DNA from 3 places in the Massilia sp. 2TAF26 genome. Region 2 is predicted to be linked to each of the others. Evidence: predicted binding sites of a transcription regulator. Region 2 holds the regulator's gene; each other region holds the start of a gene.
What was found. Region 2 encodes sigma-54, which starts transcription at its own class of promoters, with help from an activator protein. Its sites were predicted from a motif close to TGGCANGNAANCTGCTTT; they were not measured.

Region 1: a site for sigma-54 is predicted at 1,632-1,649, ahead of AB4Z32_RS22845 (TldD/PmbA family protein). Genes of this name have one in related genera too.
Region 3: a site for sigma-54 is predicted at 6,927-6,944, ahead of prpB (methylisocitrate lyase). Genes of this name have one in related genera too.

Annotation. Positions count from the first base shown of each region.
Region 1 is NZ_JBFRFV010000029.1:29,928-37,854, reverse strand. It holds gene AB4Z32_RS22845 (TldD/PmbA family protein) at 1-1,522, opposite strand, end outside; gene AB4Z32_RS22840 (class I SAM-dependent methyltransferase) at 1,850-2,626, shown strand; gene AB4Z32_RS22835 (trypsin-like peptidase domain-containing protein) at 2,714-4,261, shown strand; gene AB4Z32_RS22830 (hypothetical protein) at 4,264-5,193, shown strand; gene AB4Z32_RS22825 (serine hydrolase) at 5,197-6,813, opposite strand; gene AB4Z32_RS22820 (TMEM165/GDT1 family protein) at 6,962-7,537, shown strand; gene AB4Z32_RS22815 (CehA/McbA family metallohydrolase) at 7,534-7,927, opposite strand, start outside.
Region 2 is NZ_JBFRFV010000004.1:86,986-94,912, forward strand. It holds gene AB4Z32_RS05560 (monovalent cation:proton antiporter-2 (CPA2) family protein) at 1-809, opposite strand, end outside; gene AB4Z32_RS05565 (KpsF/GutQ family sugar-phosphate isomerase) at 898-1,932, shown strand; gene AB4Z32_RS05570 (KdsC family phosphatase) at 1,932-2,465, shown strand; gene lptC (LPS export ABC transporter periplasmic protein LptC) at 2,479-3,087, shown strand; gene lptA (lipopolysaccharide transport periplasmic protein LptA) at 3,084-3,665, shown strand; gene lptA (lipopolysaccharide transport periplasmic protein LptA) at 3,666-4,226, shown strand; gene lptB (LPS export ABC transporter ATP-binding protein) at 4,226-5,002, shown strand; gene AB4Z32_RS05595 (RNA polymerase factor sigma-54) at 5,005-6,501, shown strand; gene hpf (ribosome hibernation-promoting factor, HPF/YfiA family) at 6,604-6,963, shown strand; gene AB4Z32_RS05605 (enoyl-CoA hydratase/isomerase family protein) at 7,068-7,927, shown strand, end outside.
Region 3 is NZ_JBFRFV010000007.1:193,093-201,019, forward strand. It holds gene AB4Z32_RS10000 (EAL domain-containing protein) at 1-203, opposite strand, end outside; gene prpF (2-methylaconitate cis-trans isomerase PrpF) at 355-1,557, opposite strand; gene acnD (Fe/S-dependent 2-methylisocitrate dehydratase AcnD) at 1,614-4,229, opposite strand; gene AB4Z32_RS10015 (GNAT family N-acetyltransferase) at 4,226-4,750, opposite strand; gene prpC (bifunctional 2-methylcitrate synthase/citrate synthase) at 4,796-5,962, opposite strand; gene prpB (methylisocitrate lyase) at 5,990-6,880, opposite strand; gene AB4Z32_RS10030 (M20/M25/M40 family metallo-hydrolase) at 7,149-7,927, shown strand, end outside.

The DNA of each region.
Region 1 (7,927 bases), on a different contig from region 2:
CGCCCATGCGCCAGTCGCGCTCGTCGCACAGCGCGCTGCAGGCATTCCAGAATTCCTGGGTATTCGACTGGTAGGCCACGTCTTCCAGCATCTGGCCGATCTTGCCGTTGTTGATCTCGTAGAACAGCTGGCCGCCGAACTGGAAGTTGTAGCGCTGCTGGTCGATCGAGAACGAACCGTCGCCGACGATGTAGATGCCCTTCTTGATGTCCTTGACCATCTCGTCCGGGCTCAATCTCTTCTTGCCCGCCTGGAGCGAGACGTTCGGCATGCGCTGGAACTGCACGTTGCTCCAGCTGTCGGCGTAGGAGCAGCCGTGCGATTCCTTCTCGCCGATGATGTGGGCCTGGTCGCGCGTGGCCTGGTAGTTCACCAGGATGCCGTCCTTGATGATGCCCCAGCGCTTGCACTTGACGCCTTCGTCGTCGTAGCCGACCGCGCCCAGCGAGCCCGGGGTGACCTTGTCGGCCACGATGTTCACCAGCGGCGAACCGTAGTTGAATTTCTTCGTTTCCCACTTGTCGAGGGTGGCGAAGCTGGTGCCGGCGTAGTTGGCCTCGTAGCCCAGCACGCGGTCGAGTTCCGTCGGGTGGCCGACCGATTCGTGGATCGTCAGCCACAGGTGTTCTGGCGACAGCACCAGGTCGTACTTGCCCGGGGTGACGCTCTTGGCGGTCAGCTTGCGCTTGGCGTCGCGGCCGGCGGCGCGGGCGTCCTCGACGATGTCATAGGATGTCGTGTACAGGGTGGCGACGCCGCCGGCGGCCTTGATCTTGTCTTCCTTGCGCGCGGCCAGGTATTCGTAGCCCATGCCGACCGGCGCCGACAGGCCCTGGCGCGAGCGGAACTTGCCGGTCCCCTTGTCGACCGCGGTGGCGGTCAGCGGCGCCCACATGCGCTGGATGTCCTGGTCGATGTAGGAGCCGTCGGTGGACGCGAAGTACTTCTGCTGGTTCACCTGGAACAGCATCGAGTTCATGAAGGTCGCGCCGCCGTCCATGCCGGCCTTGTTGGCGGCGATCAGCAGTTCGGCCTTCTCCTTGACCGGCACCGTGCGCCAGTCCTTTTGTACCGGCGTCGCCCACGAGACCTCGCCCACGCCCTTCACCGGTGCCAGCTGCACCGGTTCAAGCTGCAGCTTGGCGTTGGCCTTGGCGATCGCCACCGCCTGGCGCGCCGCGCCGGCCACGCCGTCCGGGCTCATGTCGTTGGTGGCGGCGAAGCCATAGGCGCCGTTGCAGACCACGCGCACGCCGATGCCGGCCGACTCGGTGTTGACCACGTTCTCGACGTTCAGGTCGCGAGTGATCACGTACTGGTTGAGGTAGCGGCCGATGCGCACGTCGCAGTAGCTGGCGCCGGCCTTGGTGGCGGCGTTCAGCGCGGTGTCGGCCAGCAGCTTCTTGGCCGCGACCGGCATCGGATTGAGCAGCTCTTCGGCGGCGATCGCGCGGCCGAATACGGGCACCAGCATCGTGCCGAAAGCCAGGCCGCTGATGTTGAGGAAGGTACGGCGTTCCATGACGTCTCCTGAGGTGGACAGTGGTCCGGCGGGCGGACCGCTCTTGTTGTGCTGCGCTTTACTTCTTCTCTTTATCTGCTGAACCATAGCAGCAAGTAAAGTTCTTGAATAGGCAATCTTTATGCCAGGTGCCTGGGTTCCTGCTTGCCAGCGCGGCCAGGGCGGACGGTGTCCGCGCGGGCCGCGTCCGCCCTGTGTCCGGCAGGTGTCCGGTCGGACAGGTTTAATACATACGCAATCTTTACTTGACGACAACTAGGGCCTGCCCGATGATCGGCGGAGGGCACGGCATGGCGCCGCTACCCCACCGACATTGGAGACCGAGACATGAAACGATTCATCCTGGCCGCCGTACTGGCAGGCTTGGCCGGCACGGCGCTGGCCGCCAACCAGGCCGACGACGCCCAACTGCGCGCGGCCATCGCCGGCAGCCACCGCTCAAGCGCCAACGTGGCGCGCGACACCTGGCGCCATCCTTACGAAACGCTGACTTTCTTCGGCATCAAGCCAACCATGACGGTGGTCGAATTGCTGCCGGAAGGCGGCTGGTACACCGAGATCCTGGCGCCCTACCTGCGCCAGGACGGCAAGCTGATCGGCGCCGGCCTCATATCCAGGACGCTGCTGGAGTCCAACCCGGCGGTGTATGACAAGGTCGTGCGGGGCGCCTTCAATCCACCAAAGGCCATCTACAACTTCGCCCCGCCAAACAGCGTCGACATGGTGCTCACCTTCCGCAACGTGCACAACTTCGTCGAACTGGGCGACGACAAGGTCAAGGAAATGTTCAAGGCGCTGTACACCAGCCTGAAGCCGGGCGGCGTGCTGGGCGTGACCGACCACCGCCTGCCGGAATCCATGCCGCAGGATGCCAAGGCCACGAGCGGCTACATCCATGAGTCGTATGTGATCAGGATGGCCGAAAGCGCCGGCTTCAAGCTGGCTGGGAAATCCGAGATCAACGCCAACCCGAAGGACAAGGCCGACCACAAGGGCGGCGTGTGGGCCCTGCCGCCGACCCTGGCCAACCGCGACGAGGACCGCACCAAATACCAGGCCATCGGCGAAAGCGACCGCATGACCCTCAAGTTCGTCAAACCGTAAATGTCACGCCGTGGTGAGTATTTGTGAACTTTCACGCTTCGCCACGGTGTATATTCGCTCAGCAATCTTTCCGATTCAAAGAGACGCATGACACTTTTCCGACTCGCTGCCGCCGCAGCGCTTGCCGCCGCCTGTGCGATGGTCCAGACCCAGGTCCAGGCCCAGGACCTCGATGCGAAGGCCGCACCGACCAAATCCGCCATTCCGTCTCGCGTCGAAAACTCGGTCGTCAAGATCTTCTCGACCTTGCGCCGCCCCGACCCGTATAAACCCTGGACCAAGGCCACGCCGCAGGACGTCACCGGCTCGGGCGTGATCATCGAGGGCAAGCGGATTCTCACGAATGCCCATGTGGTCGGCTACGCCAGCCAGGTCGAGATCCAGGCCAGCCAGGACGGCGACAAGGTCGCCGCCACGGTGGTGGCGGTGGCGCGCGGGATGGACCTGGCCCTGCTCAAGCTCGACGACGAGTCCTACTTCAACAAGCATCCGGCGCTGCCGCGCGCCAGCGTGCTGCCGGACGTGCGCGAACAAGTGTTCGCCTACGGCTATCCGGTCGGCGGCAACTCGCTGTCGATCACCAAGGGCATCGTCTCGCGCGTCGAATTCGTCCCCTACGGCTTCGGCAACGCCGGCCTGCGGGTGCAGATCGACGCCCCGATCAATCCCGGCAACAGCGGCGGCCCGGTGATCGCCGGCGACAAGATGATCGGCCTGGCCTTCTCCGGCGTGGCCGGCGCCAACAACATCGGCTACGTGATCCCGAACGAGGAGATCGAGCTGTTCCTGAGCGACGTCGCCGACGGCCGCTACGACGGCAAGCCGCTGCTGCTCGACAGCGTGCAGACGCTGGAGAATCCGGTGCTGCGCCAGTACCTCAAGCTCGACAGGTCGGTCGAGGGCGCGGTCGTGCACCGTCCCGCGCGCAGCGACGCCGCCTATCCGCTGAAGGAATGGGACGTCATCACCCGCATCGGCGAGCACCCGGTCGACAACCAGGGCATGGTCAAGCTGGGTCCCAACCTGCGGGTGCGCTTCCAGTACCGCGTGCAGCAGGTGGCGAAGGACGGCAAGGTGCCGCTGACCATCGTCCGCGACGGCAAGACCATGCAGGTGCAGGTGCCGGTTGGCGGCGCGCGCCAGCTCCTGATCCCGGACCTGGCCGGCGGCTACCCGTCCTACTTCGTGTACGGCCCGATCGTGTTCACGCGCGCCACCGCCGAGTACCTGTCCTTCATCACCGCCAACGCGGCCGCGCTGAACGGCTTCAGTTTCAACGCCAGCCCGCTGGTCACGCGCCGCGGCGATTCGCCCGACGCCCAGCACGAGGAACTGGTGGTGATCAGCTCCCCCTTCTTCCCGCACAAGCTGGTGGCCGGCTACAGCAACCGCATGGGCGCGGTGGTCGAGTCGGTAAACGGCGTGCCGGTGCGCAGCCTGCGCCACCTGGTGGCCCTGCTGCGCGACCTGAAGGACGACATGGTGGTGCTGCGCTTCGACCAGCGCGAGGGCGAGACCATGGTCCTGCCGCGCAAGGAGATGGTGGCCGCCACCGAGGGCATCCTGTCCGACAACGGCATCCGTTCCCAGGGATCGGCCGACATGATGGATATCTGGAACGGCAAGAAGATCTGAGCATGCGAGCGTCCTTCCTGCAGCGGATGGCCTGGCTGGGCCTGGCGCCGGCGACCGGACTGGCGCTGGCGGCATCGCCGCAGGCGGCGGCCGACGCCGCTCCCGGCGTGACGCCGGCGAGGCTGGCGGCGCTGGCCTTCCCGGGCTGGAGCGACAACCCGGCGGGACGGGTCGTGACCGTCAGCCTGCCGCGCCTGCCCGGCATGTCCCGCAAGGCCGGCCACGGCGGCTGGACCGCGGGAACGAACCGGGTAGTCGCCGAACCGCGGCTGCTGCTGCGTACCGATGCCTCGCACCTGACCTTGATTGCCGGCCTGGTGCCGTCGGAAGAAGGCAGCACGCCCGCGGTCAACCATACGACGCCGATGGCGCTGGCCGCCTACCAGTTCGAGCAGAGCGGCGGCCAGTGGAAGGTCGTGGGCCGCCAGGGCGTGTTCGCGCTGCGCGGCTTCTTCGGCGGGGCCAATGTGCGCGCGGTGCCGCTGTCCGGCCAGCGCCAGGGCATCGCAGTGGAATACGGCAGCTGCTGGCAGGGCTATTGCGGCACCTGGATGTCGCTGTACGAACTGGACAAGGGCACGGTGCACCACGAAGCGGTGGTCGAGATGGCGCTGTCGGGCATCAACGTCGACAGTACCGGCGACTGCATGCGCCGCCTGCAGCCGCTGATCAAGGCGCACCCGCAGGACACCCACCCGGACGACGACCGCACCCCGCCCGACGGCCACGACTGCTATGCCATCGAAAGCGACTGGAGCATCGAGCCCTCGCGCGAGCAGCCGGGCGACCTCGTGATCCGCTACCAGGGCGCGATCAGCCGCGCCGAATCCCACGCCGCGCCACCCAGCGCCATCGACCAGCGCCAGGTACTGCGCTACAGCGATGGGAAGTATCGGGCGATTTCGGGGTTCAATCCGGTGCCGCCGATCTGATCCTTACTTCTTCACCGGCGTAAAGTTCAAATCCTGGAAGTCATAGCTGAAGTCGGTCTCGGTGGAAATCGGCTGCATCTTCATGCGCTCGATGCTGCCGTCCGGGTTCAGCGCGAAGGTCACGTAGGCATCGGCGTTGAAGTTGCGCTCCTTCCAGCGCACGATGAAGGTGTCGTGCTGGAAGTGCTCCATTTCCCCGCTCAGGTCCGGCGTGCGCGTCAGCGACAGGATCTGTTTTCCGCCGACGTGCTTGATGGTGGCGATGCCGTACCACGGGTCCTGGTAGTCGCCGTCGTAGGCGGTGCGCGGCAGCGACGGCTGGGATTTCGCGGCGCGGGCGGCGCTGTTCTTGGCCAGGCGCGCCTTTTCCTTGGCGTGCATCTCGTCCTCGACGGCGGCGACGGCGCCGATCCAGTCGGTCTTGTCGTCGCGGTCCACGAGGCGGCCCAGCAGCTGCCACTGCAGCGCGTTCAGCGAGCCGCCGCTTTCGGCATTGGTGAGGATGGCGATGCCCAGCTTCTCTTCCGGCACCAGAACCACCTTCGAATAGAAGCCCTGCAGCGCGCCGCTGTGCATGGCCAGCAGCCTGCCGTGGTAGTCGCGCAGCTGGAAGCCGAGGCCGTAGGCCGCGAAGTTCGGCTTGGTACCGGCCAGCTTGGGATTCGGCTCGCTGATGCGCATCGGGGTCTGCGCGGTCCACAGTTCGCGCGCCTGCTTGGCGCTGTACAGGCGTGTTTCCTTGCCGTCGGCGCCGGTGCCCAGCTTGCCCTGCGCCAGCAGCACGTTCATCCAGCGCGCGATGTCTTCGGCGTTGGTGTTGATGCCGACCGCGCCGACCGCGTTCGGTACCGGCATCGCCTTCACGGCGGCGATCTTGTCGTTGATCTTGCTGTGCGCGTTGGCGACGTTCGGGTTGCCTTCGTTCTCGAGCAGGCTGGTGGTCGTGGTGGCCATGCCGACCGGGGTCAGGATGCGCTCGCGGATGGTCTCGCCCCAGCTCTTGCCGGACTTCGCCGCGATGATCTTGCCGGCCACGATGTACAGCAGGTTGTCGTAGGCATAGCTGCTGCGGAAGCTGGTCGCCGGCGGAATGAAGCGCAGCTTGTGGATGATCTCGTCGGTCGAGAAGCCGGTGGTCGGCCACCACAGCAGGTCGCCGGCGCCCAGGCCCAGGCCGCTGCGGTGGGTCAGCAGGTCGCGCACCGTCATCTCGTGGGTGACGTAGGCATCGTACATCTGGAAGTCAGGCAGGTGCTTGGTGACCGGATCGTCCCAGGCCAGCTTGCCCTCGTCGACCAGCATCGCCAGCGCCGCGGCCGTGAAGGCTTTCGAATTCGAGGCGACTTCGAACAGGGTCTTGCCGTCGACTTTTTCCGGGGCGCCCAGCTTGCGCACGCCGAAGCCGCGCGCGGCCAGCACCTGGCCGTCCTTCACGATGGCGATGGCGATGCCCGGCACGTCGAACTGCTTCATGACACGCTCGACGTCGGCGTCGAGATGGTTCAGCTGGAGCGGCGCCGTGCTGCTGGCGGCGGGCACGGAAGCCGGGACGGTGGCGGGAACTTGCGCCAGGGCGGCGCCGGAGAATGCGATCAGGAGGGCTGCTGCGATGCGGTTCATGGAGTGCACTTGTGGGATTCCTTGGCGTGATGGTCGGAAGCTGAATTCAGGCGCGAGCAGGATAGCACTTCGGAACCCGTCCCGATAGGTAGGCGCCGCCCGCCTCTGCTATGATCGCCCCTTTGCCTTTCCCCGCCCTGTCGCTTCAATGGACGCCTTCCTCGTTTCCACCGGCATCGTCGCCCTCGCCGAAATCGGCGACAAGACCCAGTTGCTGGCCTTCCTGCTGGCCGCGCGCTTCCGCCGTCCGCTGCCCATCGTCTTCGGCATCTTCGCCGCCACCATCGCCAACCACGCCTTTGCCGCCGCGGTCGGCGCGCTGGTCAGCAAGCTGCTCGGTCCCGAAGTGATGCGCTGGGTTCTGGGCCTGGCCTTCATCGGCATGGCGGCCTGGATCATGGTCCCGGACGACATCGACGAGAACGAGACGACGCCGGCGCGCTTGGGCGTCTTCCTCACCACCGTGCTGGCCTTCTTCCTGGCCGAGATGGGCGACAAGACCCAGGTGGCGACGGTGGCGCTGGCCGCGCGCTATCCCTCCGCGGTGGCGGTGGTGGCCGGCACCACCCTGGGCATGATGCTGGCGAACGTGCCGGCCGTGTACTTCGGCGACCGCATCGCCGGCCGCGTGCCGCTGAAGCTCGTGCACGGCATCGCGGCCCTGATCTTCGTGGTGCTGGGCCTGGCGACCCTGTTCGGCCTCGGCAAGAACCTGGGCTTCTAGTCGCCCGCCTGGTTGACCCAGACCGGCGCCGACCACAAGACCTTGCCGTCGTCCTGGGTCAGCTTCGCATAGTAGAAATGCGGCCCCGGCGACGGCGTCAGCGTGACGCTCGCCTGCCCCGCCAGCTGGCTCACGTTGCCGTTCCGGCCCGGCACCCCTTCCATGATCGCCACCGTGGCCGCACGCCGGCCGGCATCGTTCGCGAACTGCACCGACAGCCGGAGCGGTCCGCGGTTGTCGATGCGCTCGCCCATCAGGTGGCCGTTGGCGGTAAATACGATCTGCGATGCCTTGTCCATGGTCGCGAACACGCGCCGCGCCCTGAGGGCGTCGATGAAGCTGTCGCGGGTCAGCGGCACGCCGTTCGGGACCAGCACCGCGGTGCGGTTG
Region 2 (7,927 bases):
ATGTCCTCTTCCACCTGGTGCTTATACTGGGTCTCGGAGATCAGCATGCCGGCCACGAAAGCCCCGAGGGCCAGGGAGAGGCCGGCGCGCTCGGTGATCCAGGCCGCGCCCAGCGTCACCAGCAGCAGGTTCAGCATGAACAGTTCCTGCGAGCGGCGCTTGGCGACGATGGTGAACCATTTGCGCATCAGCTTCTGGCCGAAGAACAGCAGCAGGGCCAGCACGGCGGCGGCCTTCAGCGCGGCCCAGGCCAGGTTCATCGCCAGTTCCTCGGCCGGCCGCGCCAGCGAGGGAATCAGGATCAGCAGCGGCACCACGGCCAGATCCTGGAACAGCAGGATCCCGATGATGCGCCGCCCATGCTCGCTCTCGAGCTCGAGGCGTTCGGTCAGCAGCTTGGAGACGATCGCGGTGGAGGACATCGCCAGCGCGCCGCCGAGCGCCAGCGCGGCCTGCCAGCCGGTGTTGAACGGCGCCGGCAGGCGCGGGGCCAGCAGCGAGGCCAGCACCGTGATCAGGATGGTCAGCGAGACCTGGGCCAGCCCGAGCCCGAACACGATGCGCCGCATCGCCTTGAGCTGGGCCAGCGAGAATTCGAGGCCGATCGAGAACATCAGGAACACCACGCCGAATTCGGCCAGGGCATGGGTGCTGGGACCGTTGTCGGCCAGTTGCAGGGCGTGGGGGCCGATCAGGACGCCGACGGCCAGGTAACCCAGCATCGGGGGGAGGTGGAGCATCCGGAACGCAACCACGCCAAGAACGGCGCTGCCCAGCAGCAGAAGAGTTAATTCAAGGCCTGATGTCATGCTGGGGTGTGGTCACGATCCCGTAAATATGTGCGCTCTGTTACGTCTGGCAAGTTTTTTGCTTTCGCAATTCGGATATACTTCCACCATGAGTGTAACCGATGAAAAAATAATGTTGACAAGTTTTGACGAGGCCCAGGCAAAGCGCGCTCTGGAGCTGGCGCGCGAGACCCTGGACATCGAAGGCGAAGCGATCCGCAAGCTGAGCGCGCGTCTCGGCCAGGACGACAGCCTGAAGCCTGCCGTTGCGCAAGCTGTGGCCCTGATGCTGGCCTGCAAGGGCCGCGTGGTCGTCTCGGGCATCGGCAAGTCGGGTCACATTGGCCGCAAGATCGCCGCGACCCTGGCCTCGACCGGCACCCCGGCCCTGTTCCTGCACCCGGCCGAAGCCGCCCACGGCGACCTCGGCATGGTCACGCCGCAGGACGTGCTGGTCGCGATCTCGTATTCCGGCGAAAGCGCCGAGCTGGCGGTCGTGATTCCGGCCGTCAAGCGCATGCGCGTGCCCGTGATCGCCATGACCGGCAAGCCGGGCTCGCGCCTGGCCCAGGTTGCCGACGTCCACCTCGACGTCTCGGTCGACAAGGAAGCCTGCCCGCTGAACCTGGCGCCGACCGCGTCCACCACCGTCACCCTGGCGCTGGGCGATGCCCTTGCCGTCGCGCTGCTGGAGCTGCGCGGCTTCAAGTCGGAAGACTTCGCCCTGTCGCACCCGGGCGGCGCCCTCGGCCGCAAGCTGCTGACCCACGTGCGCGACGTGATGCGCAGCGGCGACGCGGTGCCGAAAGTGAAGCCGAATGCTCCGCTGACCGAGGCCCTGCTGGAAATCTCGCAGAAGGGCATGGGCATGACCGCCATCGTCGACGACGCCGGCCGCCCGGTCGGCGTGTTCACCGACGGCGACCTGCGCCGCCTGTTCGAGAAGACCCATGACTTCAGCAGGCTGACGATCCAGGACGTCATGCACGCGAATCCGCGCCGCATCCATCCCGAGCAGCTGGCGGTCGACGCCGTTGCCGTGATGGAGGAATTCCGCATCAACCAGATGCTGGTGACCGACGCCGACGGCATGCTGGTCGGCGCCCTCCACATCCACGACCTGACCCGCGCCAAGGTGATCTGATGGTGACCCAGCTGGAACATCTGCAGCGTGCCGCGCGCGTGAAGGTCATGATCTTCGACGTCGACGGTGTCCTCACCGACGGCAGCCTGACCTATGACGCCAACGGCGAGATCACCAAGACCTTCTTCGTGCTGGACGGCCTCGGCATCCAGCTGCTGAACCGCACCGGCGTGCAGACCGCCATCATCAGCGCGCGCAATTCGCCGATCGTGGTCAAGCGCGCCGCCGACCTCGGGATCACCCACGTGTTCCAGGGCCAGCACGACAAGCGCCTGGCCTTTGCCGAGCTGCTGGAAAAGACCGGCGTGACGGCCGAGCAGTGCGGCTACATCGGCGACGACGTGATCGACCTGCCGCTGTTCACCCGCGTCGGCTTTGCCGTCACGGTGCCGAGCGGCCATCCGGAAGTGCAGTACCGCGCCCACTACGTGACGAAGAATGCGGGCGGACGCGGCGCCGTGCGCGAAGTCTGCGACATGGTGATGCGCGCCCAGGGAACCTACGAACAGGCATTGGCACCGTACTTTGGATAATCCTTCGCAAGCCATGGCGACCACGACCTACGTCAACAAGCGCACCGCGCACCGCTGGCGTCTGCTGGCATTGATGCTGGCGGCCGTGTTCTTCGCCTTCGGCAGCTTCTGGCTGGTGCAGGTGATGCGCGGCGAAGGCGAAGCGCACCGCGTCGACGTGGGCGACGATCCGGACTACATCATCGACAACTTCAGCTTCGTGCGGATGTCGGAAGCCGGCCAGCCGCGCTACGTGATCTCGGGCGAGCGCCTGACCCACCGCCCGGCCAACAACACCTCGGTGATCGACAAGCCGGTCGTGCAGAGCATGAGCACCGACCGGCCGCACATGACGATGACGGCGAACACCGCCAACGTCAACCAGGACCAGAACCAGATCGACCTGATCGGCAATGTCGACATCTCGCGTCCCGGCAACGCCACCTCGAAGCCGATGCGCATCCGCACCGAGGCGCTGACCGTGCTGCCGGACGAGGAAATCTCGAAGACCGACAAGCCGATCCAGATGACGCTCGGCGCCGCCTCGGTCACCGGCGTCGGCATGGTCGCCAACAACGCCACACAGCAGGTGACGCTGGGCGGCCGCGGAGAACTCATCTTCCCGCCGAAAGGAAAACAATGAAAAAAATACTCGCTGTCGCCGCGCTGTCGCTGGCAAGCCTGACCGCCTCGGCGGAGCGTGCGGATTCTCTCAAGCAGGCCAAGATCGATTTCAACAACGCGCACATCGACGAGGTCACCCAGACCCGCACCTTCACCGGCAACGTCGTGCTGACCCGCGGCACCCTGACGATCAAGGCCGACAAGGCCGTGCTCACGGAATCGCCGGAAGGCTATATGGCGGTGACCCTGACCGCCGCGCCGGGCCAGCCCGCGACCTTCCGCCAGAAGCGTGACGGCGGCCCCGACCTGTGGGTCGAAGGCCAGGCCCAGCGCATCGAATACGACGAGCGCACCGAGCTGGTCAAGCTGTTCTCGAACGCGGTCGTCAAGCAGCTCGAGGGCAAGCGCATGACCAGCGAGGTGAACGGCCCGTTCATCTCCTACGACAACCGCACCGAGCAGGCCAACGTGTTCAACGACACCAGCGGCGAAAGCAAGCCGGGCGGCGGACGCGGCACCATCATCATCGCGCCGCGCCGTACCGCGCCGGCGGCGGCTCCCGCGACCACGCCGGCGGCGCCGGCAGGGAAGCAGTAAATGAAGGCCGTCCTTGCCGCTGCCGCGCTGTTGCTGGCGCCGCTGGCGCAGGCGGAGCGGGCGGATGCGCTCAAGCCGCTGAAGGTGGTCGGGGGCAACGGGACCCTGGACCAGGTCACGCAAACCGTGGTCCTGACCGGCGGCGTGACCGCCACCCGCGGCACCATGCTGCTGAAGGCCGAGCGTGCCGAGATCAAGGAAGCGCCGGACGGTTACAAGACCATCGTCCTGGTCGCGGCGCCCGGCAAGCCGGCGTCGTTCCGCCAGAAGCGCGACAGCGGCCCCGAGCAGTGGGACGAAGGCCAGGCCGAGCGCATCGAGTACGACGAGCGCACCGAGGTCGTCAAGTTCAGTTCGAACGCCGCCATCAGGCAGCTGGAAGGCAGCAACGTGATGCGTGAAATGGGCGGCGAATTCATCGCCTACGATGCGCGCAAGGAAGTCCTGCTGAACCTGAACGACCCGAGCGGCGTCGACAGGCCCGGCAAGGCCCGCGCCAGTTTTACTTTTTATCCGCGCCGCACTGCGTCGGCCGGGCAACCGGAAGCAGGAAAGCAATGATGGATGTACACGCAGACGCCGCCGCCATCGCGAGCGGCGGCAGCACCCTGGTGGCCAAGGGGCTGCAGAAAAGCTACGGCAAGCGCCTGGTGGTGCGCGACGTTTCGCTGCAGGTCGCCTGCGGCGAGGTGGTGGGCCTGCTCGGCCCGAACGGCGCCGGCAAGACGACCTCGTTCTACATGATCGTGGGCCTGGTGCCGGCCGACGCCGGCGCCATCGTCATCAACGGCACCGACATCACCAGCCTGCCGATCCACCGGCGCGCCATGCTGGGCCTGTCCTACCTGCCGCAGGAAGCCTCGGTGTTCCGCAAGCTGACGGTGGAGGAGAACATCCGCGCCGTGCTGGAACTGCAGCGCGAGGACGGCAAGCCGCTGGGCAAGAACCGCATCGAGGAGCGCCTCAACGAGCTGCTGGCCGAGCTGCAGATCGAGAAGCTGCGCGAGAACCCGGCGCTGTCGCTGTCGGGCGGCGAACGGCGCCGCGTGGAGATTGCGCGCGCCCTCGCCACCAACCCGCGCTTCGTGCTGCTGGACGAGCCGTTTGCCGGCGTCGATCCGATCGCGGTGATCGAGATCCAGCGCATCGTGCGCTTCCTGAAGGAGCGCGGCATCGGCGTCCTGATAACCGACCACAACGTGCGCGAGACGCTCGGCATCTGCGACCGTGCCTACATCATCAACCAGGGCGCGGTGCTGGCGTCGGGACGCCCGGACGACATCATCGCCAATGAATCGGTTCGCCGCGTCTACCTGGGTGAACATTTCCGGATGTAGTCATGAAACAGACGCTGCAACTCAAGACCTCACAGCACCTTGCGCTGACACCGCAACTCCAGCAGTCGATCCGGCTGCTGCAGCTGTCCACTCTCGAGCTGCACCAGGAGATTGAACAGGTCCTCAGCGACAACCCGCTGCTCGAACGCCTCGACGATCCGCTCGACCACTCGGTGCGCCTGCTGGCCGACGGCGCGATCAACAACGGCGCGTCGACCTCCACCACGCCCGACTCGCCGCCCTCGTCCAGCCAGGGCGAGGAGGGCAATGGCGGCGGTGGCGCCGAAGCCGAAGGCGGCGACAGCGACAACGGCGATGCCGGCGGCGCCGAGCACGACATGGACTGGGGCGATTCTGGCCGTTCCGGCAGCGGCAGCGGCGGCGAGGAAGAGGACGGCCGCCCGCAGCTGGAAGCCAGCCCGGTCTCGCTGCGCGAACACTTGATGGAGCAGGTACGCCTGACCTGCATGTCGCCGCGCGATTGCGCGCTGGTCGAGATCGTCGTCGACACCCTCGACGACAACGGCTACCTCGAAGAAACCCTGGACGAGCTGCATGCGCGCCTCCCGGCCGAACTCGAAGTGGAATTCGAGGAGTTGCGCACCGCGCTGGCGCTGGTGCAAAGCATGGACCCGCCCGGCGTGGGCGCGCGCAGCGCCGCCGAATGCCTGGCGCTGCAGATCCGCCGCATGCCGGGCGTGCCGCTGGTCACGCGGCGCATGGCGCTGACCATCGTCGAACGCTACCTGACCTGGTTCGCGCAGCGCGAATTCAACAAGCTCAAGAAAGCCCTCGACTGCGACGACGAAGACCTGCGCGAAGCCCAGGCCGTGATCCGCCATTGCAATCCGCATCCGGGCGCGGCCTTCGCTTCCGACGTTTCCGACTTCGTGGTGCCGGACGTGATCGTGCGCCGCGCGAAGGACGGCTGGAGCGTGCAGCTGAATCCCGAGGTGATGCCGCGCCTGCGCGTGAACAGCCTGTATGCCACCTTGATGAAGCAGGGAAAATCGGAATCCCAGCTGGCGGCGCAGTTGCAGGAAGCAAAATGGCTCATCAAAAACATGCGCCAGCGCTTCGATACTATCCTTCGGGTAGCTCAAGCAATCGTGGAGCGCCAGCGGAACTTTTTCTCCCATGGCGCCGTTGCCATGCGGCCCCTTGTTTTACGTGAGATAGCTGATACACTAGGTCTACACGAGAGCACAATTTCTCGTGTCACAACTCAGAAATACATGCTGACGCCGCACGGCATGTTCGAGTTGAAGTACTTTTTCGGGAGTCACGTCGCGACCGAGGCAGGAGGAGAAGCCTCCTCGACCGCGATCCGGGCTCTCATCGTACAACTCACAGGAGCAGAAGACCCCAAAAACCCTTTATCCGACAGCAAGATCGCGGAGATGCTAGGGGAACAGGGAATGGTTATCGCACGCCGCACGGTAGCGAAATACCGCGAGGCGCTGAAGATCCCTCCCGTCAGCCTCCGTAAATCTCTGTAGCAAGCTCTTTCAGCAAGCTCTTGCAGCAAGCTTCTTGCAACAACGCTGCCCTGGTGCGTGGTATGCGCGTACGACAGGCAGCGCATCATCAAAGGAGTGTGTATGAATCTCACTATCAGCGGACATCATCTCGATGTAACCCCGGCAATCCGTGAATACGTACAGAACAAGCTCGAACGCATCACCCGCCATTTCGATCAAGTGATCGACTCCCACGTCATCCTCTGCATTGACAATCTCACCGAGAAAGAAAAGCGCCAGAAGGCCGAGATCAACTTGCGCCTCGCCGGCAAGATCGTTCACGTCGCCAGCGCCGCGCACGACTTGTACGCCGCGATCGACATGCTGATGGACCGGCTCGACCGGCAGGTGCAGAAGTACAAGCAGATGCTGCAGGATCACAGTAGTACACCGCTCAAGCGCATACCCAACGATGGAGGAGAAGCTGCCGCTACAGCGTGATCCTTCCGCTGGCGCAGCACAAGCAAGGAAGGGCGCATCTGGCGCCCTTTTCGTTTTCCGGGCCGCGCTACAATGCCGTTTTCCATTTCAATAAATAAAAGAACATGAGCGAATACGTGCAGACCCGCGTTGCCAGCGGCACCGGCATCATTACCCTCGACCGTCCCAAGGCCCTGAACTCGCTGTCGCTGGAGATGGTGCGCGCACTGACGGAGACCCTGCTGGCCTGGCGCGACGATTCGAACGTCGACGCCGTCGTTATCAAGAGCAGCAGCGAGAAAGCCCTGTGCGCAGGCGGCGACATCCGCTTCTTCCACCAGGCCGGGCGCGCCACGCCCACTGGAGGCAGTGCGCTGCTGGAAGACTTCTTTACCGAAGAATACGCGCTGAACCACCTGATCCACTTCTATCCGAAACCCTATATCTCGTTGATGGACGGCGTGGTCATGGGCGGCGGCATGGGTATCGCCCAGGGCGGGCCCGAGACCGGCCTGCGCATCGTGACCGAACGCACGAAGATGGCCATGCCCGAGGTGAACATCGGCCTGTTCCCGGACGTCGGCGGCAGCCACTTCCTGTCGCATGCGCCGGGCGCGCTCGGCATGCATCTGGGACTGACGGGGCTGACCATCGGCGCCGCCGATGCGCTCTACGTCGGCCAGGCCGACGTGTTCGTGCCGGGCGCCGAACTGCCGGCACTGCATGCGCTGATCGCTGCGACGCCGGGCAAGCAGCTGGCCGATGCGATCCGCGCCTTCGCCGCGCCGTTCGCGCAGCAGGCCGGCGCCAGCGAACTCGAAGCGCAACGCGCGCTGGTCGACAGGCACTTTGGCGCCGACTCGGTACAGGCCGTGATGGTCTCGCTGGAGGGCGATGACACCCCATTCGCGCAGAAGGCCCTGGCCGCGATGCGCCAGCGCTCGCCGCTGATGATGTGCGTGACGCGCGAGATGCTGGTGCGCGG
Region 3 (7,927 bases), on a different contig from region 2:
GCGGTCTCGTGCAGCGCCTGCGGGACGCTGCGCTCGCAGAACAGCGCCGGCAGCGTGCGGCCCTCGATCGGCGCACCGAGCAGCCGCTCGAGCGCCTCGTTGACCGCCCAAATCATCCCCTGCGCGTCGCAGGCGCATGCCGGCGCCGCGAGCAGCGCCAGCGCTTCGGCCACCAGGGCCGGTTTGCTCGTTACACGATCCATCCCTTGTTCCAGTCTCCGGGTCCGTCCATGGGACCTCTATTTCCCATGGGAATCATAAACCACAAATCACCGGAAATATCAAACTGGCAAAAAAAAGGCCCGCCGTGTTGTACGGCGGGCTCATCGGCTGAATGCGCTCCTGGAGTCGCTCTTAGAAAGCGTCGCCGGGGATGCGTACCCAGCCCTCCATCAGCACACGGGCGCTGCGGCTCATCACGGCCTTTTTGACGACCCAGTCGCCATCCACCTGCCCGGCCTGGGCGCCGACGCGCAGGGTGCCGGACGGGTGGCCGAAACGCACGGCCTCGTGCGCACGGCCGCCGGCGGCCAGGCTGACCAGGGTGCCGGGAATCGCCGCCGCGGTGCCGATCGCCACCGCCGCCGTGCCCATCATCGCGTGGTGCAGCTTGCCCATCGAGAGCGCACGCACCAGCAGGTCGATGTCGTCCGCTTTCACCTGCTTGCCGCTCGACGCCGTGTAATCGGCGGGCGGCGCGACGAAGGCGACCTTCGGCGTGTGCTGGCGGCGCGCGGCTTCCTCCACGTGCGCGATAAGGCCCATGCGCATGGCGCCGTGGGCGCGGATCGATTCGAACATCGCCAGCGCCTTCGGGTCGCCGTTGATGTCGTCCTGCAGCTCGGTGCCCTTGTAGCCGACATCCAGAGCGTTCACGAAGATGGTGGGAATGCCGGCGTTGATCATCGTGGCTCTCAGGGTGCCGACACCGGGCACCTCCAGCTCGTCGACCAGGTTCCCGGTCGGGAACATCGAATTGCTCCCCCCTTCGCCGCCCTCGCCCTCCTCGGCCGCCGGGTCCATGAACTCGAGCTGCACTTCGGCCGCCGGGAAGGTCACGCCGTCCAGCTCGAAGTCGCCGGTTTCCTGGACCTGGCCATTGGTGACCGGCACGTGGGCGACGATGGTTTTCTGGATATTGGCCTGCCAGATGCGGATGGTGACGCTACCGTTTTCCGGAATGCGACCGGCGTCGATGAAACCGTTGGCGATGGCATAGGGGCCGATCGCCGCCGACAGGTTGCCGCAGTTGCCGCTCCAGTCGACGAAGGGCTTGTCGATCGAGACCTGGCCGAACAGGTAGTCGACGTCGTGGTCCGGGCGCGTGGCCTTGCCGACGATGACGGTCTTGCTGGTGCTGGAAGTGGCGCCGCCCATGCCGTCGATCTGCTTGCCGTAGGGGTCGGGGCTGCCGATCACGCGCATCAAGAGCTTGTCGCGCGCCTCGCCGGGGACTTGCGCCGCTTCGGGCAGGTCCTGGAGGCGGAAGAAGACGCCCTTGCTGGTGCCGCCACGCATGTAGGTGGCGGGGATTTTAATCTGTGGGACTTGGGCCATATGTGTTAGCTCCAAAACCGTCATTCCCGGCATTGCCGGGAATGACGGGTTCAATATCATGCAGCGACTTTGGTGGTCGCCAAAAAGTCCTGCGCAAACCGCTGCAGCACGCCGCCGGCCTCGTAGATCGACACCTCTTCCGCCGTATCCAGGCGGCAGATCACCGGCACCTCGACCGTCTCGCCGTTCTTGCGATGGATGACCAGCGTAAGCGTCGCGCGCGGCGTGCGCTCGCCCACCACGTCATAGGTCTCGGTACCGTCCAGGCCCAGGGTCAGGCGGGTGGTGCCCGGCTGGAATTCCAGCGGCAGCACGCCCATGCCGACCAGGTTCGTGCGGTGGATGCGCTCGAAGCCTTCGGCCACGATGGCTTCCACGCCCGCCAGGCGCACGCCCTTGGCCGCCCAGTCGCGCGAGGAGCCCTGGCCATAGTCGGCACCGGCCACCACGATCAGCGGCTGCTTGCGTTCCATATAGGTCTCGATCGCTTCCCACATGCGCGTGACCTGCCCTTCCGGCTCGATGCGGGCCAGCGAGCCGGCGCGCACGCTGCCGTCGGCATTGCGCACCATTTCGTTCTTCAGCGTTGGATTGGCGAAGGTTGCGCGCTGGGCCGTCAGGTGGTCGCCGCGGTGGGTCGCGTAGGAGTTGAAGTCCTCTTCCGGCAGGCCCATCTTGTGCAGGTATTCGCCGGCCGCGGAGTTCATCATGATGGCGTTCGACGGCGACAGGTGGTCGGTGGTGATGTTATCGCCCAGCACCGCCAGTGCGCGCATGCCTTTCATGGTGCGCTCGCCGGCCAGCGCGCCTTCCCAGTACGGCGGACGGCGGATATAGGTGCTCATCGGGCGCCAGTCGTACAGCGGCGACACGGCTTCTTCCGTCGTCTCCTGGCGCGCGAACATCACGTCGTACACATTGCGGAACTGCTGCGGCTTGACCGACTGCTCGACCACGGCGTCGATCTCGGCATCGCTCGGCCAGATGTCGGCCAGCCTGATCTCGCGGCCGGAGGCATCGACGCCCAGCACGTCCTTCTCGATGTCGAAGCGGATCGTGCCGGCGATCGCATAAGCCACCACCAGCGCCGGCGAAGCCAGGAAGGCTTGCTTGGCATAGGGGTGGATTCGGCCGTCGAAGTTGCGGTTGCCGGACAGGACGGCGGTCGCGTACAGGTCGCGCTCGACCACTTCTTTTTGAATGACCGGGTCCAGCGCGCCCGACATGCCGTTGCAGGTGGTGCAGGCAAAGGCGACGATGCCGAAGCCCAGCTTTTCCAGTTCCGGCAGCAGGCCCGCCTCTTCCAGGTAGAGCGCCACGGCCTTCGAGCCTGGCGCCAGCGACGATTTCACCCAGGGCTTGCACAGCAGTCCGAGCCTGTTTGCGTTGCGGGCAATGAGACCGGCGGCGATCATATTGCGGGGGTTGTTGGTGTTGGTGCAGCTGGTGATGGCGGCGATGATCACGGCGCCGTCCGGCATCAGGCCCGGCTCATTCTCGACCTTGCCGGCGATGCCCCGGGCCGCCAGTTCCGAAGTCGGCACGCGATTGTGGGGGTTGGAGGGTCCGGCGATGTTGCGCACCACGGTCGACAGGTCGAAATGCAGGGTGCGTTCGTACTCGACGTTCGCCAGGGTGTCGGACCACAGGCCCGCTTCCTTCGCATAGGTCTCGACCAGCTTCACCAGTTCGTCGTCGCGGCCGGTGAGCTTCAGGTACTTGATGGTCTGCTCGTCGATCGAGAACATGGCGGCGGTGGCGCCGTATTCGGGGGCCATGTTCGAGATCGTGGCGCGGTCGCCCAGGGTCAGGTTCGCCGAACCCTCGCCGAAGAATTCAAGGTAGGCGGAGACGACTTTCGACTTGCGCAGGAATTCGGTCAGCGCCAGCACGATGTCGGTGGCGGTGATGCCGGGCTGCGGTTTCCCGGTCAGCTCGACACCGACGATGTCCGGCAGGCGCATATAGGAAGCACGGCCCAGCATGACGCTCTCCGCTTCCAGGCCACCGACGCCGATCGCGATCACGCCCAGCGCATCGACCATCGGGGTATGCGAGTCGGTGCCGACCAGGGTGTCCGGGAAGGCCACGCCATCCTTTACCTGGACCACGGGGCTCATGCGCTCGAGGTTGATCTGGTGCAGGATGCCGTTCCCCGGCGGGATCACGTCGACGTTCTGGAAGGCCTTCTTGGTCCACTCGATGAAGTCGAAGCGGTCTTCGTTGCGGCGGTCTTCGATGGCACGGTTCTTGGCGAAAGCGTCCGGATCGAAGCCGCCGCACTCGACCGCCAGCGAGTGGTCGACCACCAGCTGGGTCGGCACCACCGGATTGACCAGGGCCGGATTACCGCCTTGCAGGGCGATGGCGTCGCGTAGGCCGGCCAGGTCGACCAGGGCGGTCTGGCCCAGGATATCGTGGCAGACCACGCGCGCCGGGAACCATGGGAAATCGAGGTCCCGCTTGCGTTCGATGAGCTGCTTCAGCGAAGGCACCAGGGCCTGCGGCTCGCAGCGGCGTACCAGGTTTTCGGCCAGCACACGCGAGGTGTAAGGCAGGCCGTCCCAGGCGCCCGGCTGGATTTCCTCGACTGCGGCCTTGGCGTCGAAGTAGTGCAGATTGGTCTGGGCGGCATCCTGTCCGCGCAGGGGTTTGCGATATTGGCTGTTCATGATGGATCAGGTGAAACCAGAGATAAGAGCAGGTGCTGCGTGGCGCAGTACCGGCCTTCGTGAAAGATGGCATCCGGCTGGACGCCGAATTGCTGGAAGCCGAGGCTGTCGTACAGGCGACGGGCCGGCGCGTTGTCCTCGTTGACCACCAGCGTGAGCTGCCGGATGTGGCCGAGCGAGCGGGCAAAGGCGATCAGATGCGCCGTCAGCAGTCGCCCGATGCCGGCGCCCTGATGCTCGCGCCCGACCATCAGGCTGTTCAGGCTGGCGACGTGACGCAGCCGCCTGCCCTCCTTGGCGCGCAGGCAGATGGCGCCGACCAGAAGTTCACGGTCGAAAGCGCCGAACCAGTGGTAGTCCGGCCTGGCAAGGCGCTCCGCATGCCAGGCGAGGGATTTGCCGAGCGCTTCTTCGTAGTCGGGACCGTGCGCGAACTGGAACTCGCGCAGGCTGGCCAGGCGCAGCTCGCGGTAGGCGGCTGTGTCGCTTGGGGTGAGTCGGCGGATAGTCGGATCGTTCATGTCATCCTTCGTCATCCCCACGAAAGCGGGGATGACGGCAGTGGTTTACTTACGCTCCGCCAGCGGCACGAACCTCAGATCCTCCGGACCGACATAGTTCGCGCTCGGACGAATGATCTTGTTGTCGATACGCTGCTCGATGATGTGTGCCGACCAGCCCGAGGTACGCGCGATCACGAACAGCGGCGTGAACATCGCGGTCGGCACGCCCATCATGTGGTAGGACACCGCCGAGAACCAGTCCAGGTTCGGGAACATCTTCTTCACTTCCCACATGACCGTTTCCAGGCGCTCGGCGATGTCGAACATCTTCATCGAACCGGCGCTCGCCGACAGATCGCGGGCTACTTCCTTGATCACCTTGTTGCGCGGGTCCGAGATCGTGTACACCGGGTGGCCGAAGCCGATCACGACTTCCTTGTTGGCGACGCGGTTGCGGATGTCGGCTTCGGCTTCGTCCGGGTTCTCGTAGCGCTTCTGGATCTCGAAGGCGACTTCGTTGGCGCCGCCGTGCTTCGGACCGCGCAGCGCGCCGATCGCGCCGGTGATGGCCGAGTAGATGTCGGAACCGGTGCCGGCGATCACGCGGCCGGTGAAGGTCGAGGCATTGAACTCGTGCTCGGCGTACAGGATCAGCGAAGTGTGCATCGCTTTCACCCACTCATCGGATGGCTTCTGGCCGTGCAGCAGGTGCAGGAAGTGACCGCCGATCGAGTCGTCGTCGGTCTCGACTTCGATGCGCTTGCCGTTATGGCTGAAGTGGTACCAGTACAGCAGCATCGAACCCGTTGACGCCATCAGGCGGTCGGCGATGTCGCGCGCGCCCGGGATGTTGTGGTCGTCCTTTTCCGGCAGGGTGCAGCCCAGCACCGAGACGCCGGTGCGCATCACGTCCATCGGGTGCGAGGCGGCCGGCAGGGCTTCCAGCGCGCTCTTCACCGCTTGCGGCAGGCCGCGCAACATCTTCAGCTTGGCCTTGTAGCCTTTCAGTTCGGCGGCGGTCGGCAGCTTGCCGTGCACCAGCAGGTAGGCGATCTCTTCGAATTCGGATGTGTCGGCCACGTCCAGGATGTCGTAGCCGCGGTAGTGCAGGTCGTTGCCGGAGCGGCCCACCGAGCACAGCGCGGTGTTACCGGCGGCGACGCCGGACAGGGCGACCGACTTCTTGGGTTTGAAAGTCGGGGTCTCGGTTTGGCTGGTCTGATCGGTCATGGTCTTGATATCTCCGTATTCGATGAATTATTTGGCTTTGTTCTGGGCAAACAGGGCATCGAGCTTCTGCTCGAAGCTATGGTAATCGATGCGGTCGTACAGTTCGGCGCGGGTCTGCATGGTGTCGACCACGCTCTTCTGGGTGCCTTCGCGGCGGATGGTCTCGTAGACGTTCTCGGCGGCCTTGTTCATGGCGCGGAAAGCCGACAGCGGATACAGCACGATGTCGACGTCGGCACCTTTCAACTCTTCGACGCTGAACAGCGGGGTCGCGCCGAATTCGGTGATGTTCGCGAGGATCGGCACCTTGACCGCCTTCTTGAACTGGGCGTACATCTCCAGGCTGGTGATCGCTTCCGGGAAGATCATGTCGGCGCCGGCTTCGACGCAGGCGACCGCGCGCTCCACGGCCTTGTCCAGGCCCTCGACGGCCAGCGCATCGGTGCGCGCCATGATGACGAAGTTGTCGTCGGTACGGGCGTCGACGGCGGCTTTCACGCGGTCGACCATCTCGCCCTGGCTGACGATCTCCTTGCCCGGCCGGTGGCCGCAGCGCTTGGCGCCGACCTGGTCTTCGATATGGCAGGCGCCGGCGCCGGCCTTGATCAGCGAGCGCACGGTGCGGGCCACGTTGAAGGCGGACGAGCCGAAGCCGGTGTCGATGTCGACCAGCAGCGGCAGGTCGCAGACGTCGGTGATGCGGCGCACGTCGATCAGCACGTCTTCCAGGCCCGAGATGCCGAGGTCGGGCAGGCCCAGGGAGCCGGCAGCCACGCCGCCGCCCGACAGGTAGATCGCGCGGTAGCCGGCGCGCTTGGCCAGCAGGGCGTGGTTGGCGTTGATCGCGCCGATCACCTGCAGCGGATGTTCTTCCTGCACGGCCTGGCGGAATTTGGCGCCTGCGGAGAGTTGGCTCATGTCCTCTTACCTTTCAATGATGCGTTGACGGGAATATGCCCTCACTAATGCAAACGGCGTGCCAAGCCAATCGCTGGCGCCTTGCCCCGTGTTTTCAAGCACTTGCGCCGTTTCGCCCTGCGTGTTTCGGCATCGATGTTTCACGAACGTTTCATTTTGAAACATCGTTGCGCAACACGCAAGCCTGGATCCTGTTCGCACAGCTGAGTTGCTCAGGCGTAGAATCCCCTGCGCAATTCCTTTTTGACAAAAACAACCAAGAGGATCTATGTGCGACATTCGTAAGGCCGGCCTGCTCGCCGGCATCGCCCTGCTCTGCTTCGGCGCCCATGCCGAACCGGTCGACGCCAACACCATCAACCGCATCGCCGACGAAGGCTATAACCGTGGCCAGGTCGTGAACCTGGCCGCCTACCTGAGCGACCGCATCGGCGGCCGCATGACCAATTCGCCGTCGATGCGCCAGGCGGAAAAGTGGACCCAGCAGATGTTCACGAGCTGGGGCCTGAAGAATGTCCACGCCGAAGGCTACGATTTCGGGCGCGGCTGGTGGATCGAATCCTCGAGCGTGCGCATGGTGGCGCCGCGGCCGCTGGCCCTGACCGCGATCCCGGTGGCCTGGACACCGGCGACCCGTGGCACCGTGAGCGCGACTATCGTGGTGGCGCCGGTCCGCAACGTGCGCGACCTGGCCCAGTACAAGGGCAAGGTGAAAGGCAGGATCGTGCTGGTCAGCTATCCGGAGGTGCCGAAGGACGACACCAGCGCCACCTTCAAGCGCTACGACGAGGCCGAACTGGGCAAGTTGTCGACCTACGACCAGCCGCACTACGATCCGGACCAGTCGTTCGACCTGTACAAGAAATACTTCGAGCAGGCGCGCGAGATCGACCGCTTCATGGCGGCGGAAGGAGCGGTCGCGCTGGTCAAGATGTCCTACCGTAACGGCGGCCTGGTGCAGGGCGAAGGCTACTTCCACCGCAAGGGCGACACCGTCTCCCTGCCCGAAGTCGAGATGGCGGCCGAAGACTACCGCCGCCTGGCGCG